2 regions of the Paenibacillus sp. RC73 genome follow, and region 2 is predicted to be linked to the other one. Evidence: riboswitches for the same ligand, from Rfam matches in the RefSeq annotation. Region 2 holds a riboswitch; the other holds the start of a gene.
What was found. Region 2 has a riboswitch for cyclic di-GMP ahead of ABH897_RS23730 (transglutaminase family protein). Riboswitches for the same ligand answer to the same signal wherever they lie in the genome.
Positions count from the first base shown of each region.

Region 1: it holds a riboswitch for cyclic di-GMP, as region 2 does, so the genes downstream of both, ABH897_RS10895 (glycosyl hydrolase) here and ABH897_RS23730 (transglutaminase family protein) in region 2, are expected to answer to the same signal.

Region 1 is NZ_JBIYCV010000004.1:208,508-211,932, forward strand. It holds gene ABH897_RS10890 (sugar phosphate nucleotidyltransferase) at 1-1,346, shown strand, start outside; cyclic di-GMP riboswitch class I at 1,514-1,594, shown strand; gene ABH897_RS10895 (glycosyl hydrolase) at 1,575-3,200, shown strand; gene ABH897_RS10900 (PD-(D/E)XK nuclease family protein) at 3,250-3,425, shown strand, end outside.
Region 2 is NZ_JBIYCV010000013.1:43,113-46,537, forward strand. It holds gene ABH897_RS23725 (collagen binding domain-containing protein) at 1-899, opposite strand, end outside; gene ABH897_RS23730 (transglutaminase family protein) at 1,113-1,880, opposite strand; cyclic di-GMP riboswitch class I at 1,933-2,014, opposite strand; cyclic di-GMP riboswitch class I at 2,057-2,137, opposite strand; gene ABH897_RS23735 (AraC family transcriptional regulator) at 2,237-3,124, opposite strand.

The DNA of each region.
Region 1 (3,425 bases), on a different contig from region 2:
GTAAGAGATTATGGCCTTTGTCCAACGATTCCCGTTCCAAACAATTTTTGAAGGTGCTGGAGAGTCCGGAGGGTAATTCGGAATCTATGGTGCAGCGGGTGTGGAGACAACTGGGGGATAACGGCTTGTCCGAATCCTCGTTTATTGCAACAGGGAGAGCGCAGGTTGAAATGATTCAGAGTCAGGTTGGGCAGGATACGCGCATCATTGTTGAGCCGGAACGAAGAGATACTTTTCCCGCGATTGCGTTAACAGCCACTTATCTATATTCCATCGTGGGTGTTTCACCCGATGAAATCGTTGCTATATTGCCGGTAGATCCCTATGTAGAGGATGCTTTCTTTGCTACAGTTGCCCAGTTGGAACATACTCTTCAGGAGAGTGAAGGCAAGCTTGCGTTAATCGGGGTTGTCCCTTCCTATCCTTCTGAGAAATATGGTTACATTATACCTAAAAATGATGCCACACAAGGTAGCACAGGCTACCGCGAAGTGAGCCATTTTCAAGAGAAACCCGACCGGGAGCAGGCGGAGCGTCTGATGGAACGCAATGCTCTATGGAACTGCGGGGTTTTTGCATTCAAATTGGGTTACTTGCTCGATATCTTGGCATCCAAAGGATTGCCGTTGAACTATGAAGAAATGCAAAAGCAATATTCTTCTCTGGAAAAAATCAGCTTTGACTATGAGGTAGTCGAGAAGGAGAAGGATATCGTTGTTCTTCCATATGATGGATTCTGGAAGGATTTAGGTACCTGGAACACCTTAACGGAAGAAATGTCCCATCAGCAAGTGGGCAGAGGCGTAGTAACGGAGGATTGCGTCAATACGAGCCTTATCAACGAACTGGATATCCCCGTGGCGATCATCGGAACGAATGATCTGATCGTAGCTGCCAGCCCGGATGGCATCCTTGTGACCAATAAGGCGGAAAGTCCGCGCATCAAGGAAGTGCTCAAGGCTCATAATCAGCGTCCAATGTACGAAGAGCGCCGTTGGGGTCATTATCGGGTAGTGGATTATGTGAAGTATGACGAGGGCAACGAGGTATTGACCAAGCGAATCCGTGTGCTGCAAGGCAAAAATATCAGCTACCAACTTCATTTCAAACGGAGTGAAATTTGGACCATTATTAGCGGTGAAGCGGAAATTATTTTGAATGAAAAGCTGCATAAGGTGAAGGCTGGTGATGTGGTTCGCATTCCAGAAGGGACGAAGCATAGCATTTTAGCCGTGACCGATGTGGAATTGATCGAGGTACAGACAGGTTCTGAGTTGATCGAAGAGGATATTGTCCGTTTTTGCATGGATTGGGATGAAATTTCCCGTCACCAGTTTATTTCATAAATGAGCATCTTGCAACCATCCTGAAAGATAAAAAAAGGACTCATTTATGAAGTTTTTTAGCCCGAACTGTCGAAAATACGCGAAAATCTGTAAATTCATGAACATGACCTATTAAATTTTGGTAAAAAAAAGTCGATACTTAGGGTAAGAAGGAATCCAAACTCCTTCCACGATAAACGCAGCCCTGTTGAAAGGCAGGTACGCAAAGCTAAAGGGCCTTCCGTGAGGATGGCAGCCTGGCTACCGAAAGGAAGAGCGAGAGTGAGCCCCTATTTTACCCCTGTGTATCGATTGATACGCAGTGTACTCCCCGTTGTTATGCTTTTTTCCTTGTTGCCCGCCGGTTTTGGTGAATCTCTGTCCGTGGCGAATGCTGCCACATTACAGCCTGTTAATTCGGACGCTTCTGCTGAGGCCCGTGAACTATACAACTATTTGATCAGCATCTCGGGAAAAAAGATGGTCACAGGTCAACATGATTATTTGGAAAGTCCGGATGAATTAAGCAACAAGGTCCAGAAAATCAGTAAGGCGTATGCTGGTGTACATGGCTACGAGATGGGAGCCATCTCCGGCCAGTCCGCCGCTACGGAGGCAGCGCAACGTAAAAATGTCATCGATAGCGCCATACGTTGGAGTAGAGCTGGCGGAATGGTTACGATGACTTATCATGAACCGCTGCCGGGTAAACCACTGACTTGGGCCAATGTGCAGGCGAAAGTAAGCCAGGCGGAGTTCAATAAATACGTGACGCCGGGTACTACGCAGTATAATCTTCTCATTGCCGATCTGGATAAGGTCGCTGTATCGTTAAAGCAGCTTCGTGATGCAGGCGTTCCAGTATTATGGAGACCTTACCACGAAATGAACGGCGACTGGTTCTGGTGGGGAAACAAAAACAATTTCAATCAGCTCTGGAATATCATGTATGACCGTTTTGTAAACACGCATCAACTGAACAATCTGCTGTGGGTATGGAGTCCGAACGCGCCTAATTCGTACACTGTTCCATATACCCCGAAATATCCGGGGGATGACAAAGTGGATATTTTGGCTGTAGACATTTACAACCATGATTTTAAGCAAAGCCATTACGAAGGACTGCTCGGACTGGCACGGAATAAGCCGATTGCCATTGGGGAACACGGTGAGGTGCCCAGTCCCGAGGTGATGCAGGCTCAGCCAAAATGGGTGTATTCCATGACCTGGGGCAAGATGCTGACCGAAAATAACACGACGGATCAGATTCAGGATTATATGAATGATTCGACAAGCTTGACGCGGGATGATGTGAAAAAAGGGTTAGCTGCGATGAAAGAACCTGAGACGGAGCTACCGACCGTACCGGACACGGGGCCAAACGATCCAACTCCGGCTCCGCCAGTGGTAAGTAAACCAGCCCCGCCTTCCGTTCCGGATATGGTCTACGTGAACGGGCTGCGGGGTGAATATTTTAACAGCATGGATCTGGACGGCACCGCTGTTTTGGTTCGTACAGACAGTAAGCTGGATTATAACTGGCGTGCGGCCTCGCCTGATCCCGAGGTGAAGGCTGATCAGTTCTCGGTCCGCTGGACGGGCAAAATCAAGCCGCAATATAGTGAGACCTATACGCTTACCACGATATCCGATGATGGCATTCGTGTATGGGTAGACGGCAAGCTGGTTATTGATAGCTGGTTCAAACAAAGCTGGACAGAACGCAAGGGCAGCATTACCTTGCAAGCAGGCAAAATGGCAGATTTGAAAGTTGAATATTATGATGAAAAAGGCGACGCAATGGCACGTCTGATGTGGGAAAGTCAGCATGAAGCGAAAGCGGTAATTCCCGGCAACGCTTTGTTTCTTCCTTGATATATACTCTTTCCCCGCCAAAAATTTTGAGGAGAGAGGGTGGAGCACAATGATGAAAAAATGGTTGACCCAAAGGTATATAGTATTATTGGCCGGGCTGCTGGGGGTCGCAGCTATAGCGATGATCGCCTGGTTTATTCATACGCCTCCCAAGAGTGAAGAACTTCAGACGATTAAAGTAGCGGCGGCCAGTCCGGTATGGAAACTCGGTCAGCGGGATGACTC
Region 2 (3,425 bases):
TCTGGTTCGAGCGTATACTTGTCCCCACTGATTGGGTCCTTAACTACCGTCGAGCCGTCAATATTGACTTGCAGATTATACAGTTGGAAGGAGTCTCGCAACAGCTCCAGCCCTTGAGGAGTCGGGTCTGTTACGATCGCATTCTTTACGGTGTCCAATTGTGTATTCACATTAATGGTCCAGTCAATCTTGTTTTTGCCGTTAGCTTTTCCTTGTTTACTTATTGGGGGACCGGACACGGGTTTGATGTTGACGATGGATGTTTGAACCCCGATCTTAATTGGAGTCGCAATAATGACTTCTGTGCTGCCTTTTGCAACTTCCTTACTGAACTCGGTTTTTACTTGCAGTTTTCCGCTTACGTTGGAATGATTCTCTACGTAATCGTTAAAGGTCATAATGACTTTCCCTTGGCGATCTACCGTAAAAGTACCAACCTCTCCATCTGTTGAAATCAACGGAGACGAGATATCTGTGTAAATTTCAAATTGTTCCGGTAAGTTAAAGGTGAAGGTATCGCCTTCTTTATACTGATTGTCCGGAATCTCCCATTCATAGCTCAGCTGGACTGCTGCGCCAATGTCCACACGTACGCCAGGATTATCCACAGCATCAATGATACGGCCGGTTTCATCCGTCAAGATCAGCTTGGTTAAAATATTGTCTGCTTGAACTGAGCTGGCTGCTGCCTGAATCATGGGAGCTATGCTGGGAGGTGCCTCTAATGGTTCAGGGTTCGGAATACCGTATACATCTTCCATAACTGTATTCGCAGTATCGCTTACAGCGCTTTCTGGTACAGCCGCGGTCGAAGTGTCTGCGTAAGCCAGCGCTGCACTAAAAAAGCTTTGGAAAATAAGCAATAGCACAATGATCGTTACATTTATTTTTGTTCTCATACTCTTAAGTAAGTCTCCTATTCATCATAATATTATGGAAAGTACCCGGGCGGATTTGGTTCCCCCCTCTTTCTTGTCCCGGAAATAGTATATTCAACATCTTAGTTTTTAAATGACTGACTAGATATACAATACCTTCCTTATCTCAACAATTTCTCAACAAGAATAGAAAAAAGCCCTGATCGCAGTGATCAGGGCTTTCTACAAAAAAAATTAATATTGTTTTGTTTTTGTATATTTGGAGGGTTCTTTGGCCATTGCAAACTTCTGTTTTCCGCTTTTTAGAGCGGCATCTACTGTAGTGTCAATGATAACCCATTGATTGTTGATATTGACTTCATTCCAGGCGTGGTAAGTTTTCACATAGGAGGATTCACCCATAACCAGCTTCGTTGGAACATCCACACTTCGAAGCATGGCGGCGAACAGTGAAGCGTATCCATAGCAAATGTCTTTTTGCGAAACTATTGTACGATCAATTTGTGGAAGGTAGTCTGTTGATAGGTTGAAAGGCTGGTTGGAATCGTATTTAATATGACTAATGACATACTCGTAAATACGTTTCACCTTTTCATCATCTGTCGTTGCACCCTTGGTTAATTCCTTGGCTTTCCGAATCGCCTGATTCGTATCGCTCCAGTCAATATTTTGAATAGAATTGAGGTATATGGTTTTACTGTCATTCAAATTTAACTGGACCGTTTCTTCACCTATCACTTTATACTGATTGCCAGTTAGCTGTTCCAATAAACGAATGTTATAATTGCCATTGCCCATTTGAAGAGCGAATGCTTCCTCAGATTTGCTCGAATTCAGATAATAAGAGTATTTCTCCGCATCCTTGGTAATTACGATCTTGGTTTTGACATTGGACTTGACAGGATAACGTATACTAACAATACCGTGGTTTACGTTGTTTTGATTCAGCCATGCCTGACTTTCGGCAGCAAACGCTGTCGTATGTAGGGGGATGGATAACAAAAAAACTAAAATTATTAAAAAAAATGACATTTTCCTCATAGAAAAACTTCCTTTCGGCGGCCAGGCTACCATCTTAAAAAGAAGGCCCTATAGCTTTGCGTCCCTGCCTTTCGACAGGTTTGCTATTATCGTATAAAGTTTTTCAGGAAAAAAAGACACGACAAAAAGCCTCTCCAACCGGTAGCTGGCTGCCATCTTAAAAAGAAGGCCCTGTAGCTTTGCGTCCCTGCCTTTCGACAGGTTTGCCATTTATCCTGAACAGTCTATATCTATCATTCTATCAGTTGGGCTTCTGATTAGGCAAGCACAATCTTAGATTTTCTCTGTTTTTCGACAAAGTCATCTGATAGATGAGTTTATAGTTTGGTTCGATTCCCCCATTTTTTGCGGAAGGAATGTGGGGTTTCTCCGACATGTTCCTTGAACAGGTTGATAAAATGGCTGGTGTTGGGAATACCTACAAACCGTGCGATATCCACAATGGATTCGTCACTGGTTTTAAGCCAGCCTTGAGCCGCTGTGATGCGGACATTAATGAGATAATCGATAGGAGAAAATCCGATCTGTTTCTTGAAGTTTTTAGCGAGATTGAATTTGTTTAACTCAAACATGTCTGCCAGCGAATCCAGCGTAATTCGTTCACTGTAGGATCGATCCAAATATTGCTGAACCTTGCGTATCTCGGTGATCGTATCCTGGTTTACATACGGATGATCATAGGGGTGCTGCAAAATATACGTCAGCAACTCACCAATGAGTCTGGATGTAAGCAGCTCAGCAGAAAGAGTTCTGTCAGATTGTACGCATAACAGGGAATGCAGCTTGTCCAATATGGTGCATGGATCGTTGAGTGATATTACAGGCTTGTTGTGCTTGGCAAATTGTTCGTAGAAATTGTCGATCAGATTGCCGTACACATTTACACTGATAAACTCCCATGCTTCATGACCAGCGGTGCTGTACTGTACGAATTCCTCACAATTAACGAAAAACATATCATGAGGCTTCAATATGTATTTTTTCTCCCGGTACAGTAATTCCCCTTGTCCTGATAACGTAAAAACGAGCAGAAACGAGGTGAGTTCCTTCCGTTCCATGGCATAAACAGATGTTTTTTTGAAATAGCCTATTTCCTGTATATAAAAAAGGGATCGCTTGGCAAAAGCGGAGGGAGTACATGCAATGACGACTGGATCGCTGCTCCAAGGGGTCCCGTTTCCGTTGTTTTTTTGGTCTGTTGTCATGTCCAATTCCTTTACAAAAGAGCAAATTTATCAAGCTAATCACTGTTTGTTTAACAAATAAAATGGTGGTTTACACATGATTTCCTATTAATACGATTTATTTTATCACATCACATAAATGCATGTAGCGAATAATATTTTGAATTATTTTCCATTCGAATTCAGGTGTACTAATATGGTGAAAACAGCCTCGTTTCCTCCATATTTTTAACTCATTCATCCATATGAAAAAGTTAAATCATGTTGAAAAAATTCGGAGATGCCATGGGTTCAATTCAATTCTGGAATAAAATCCAGGACA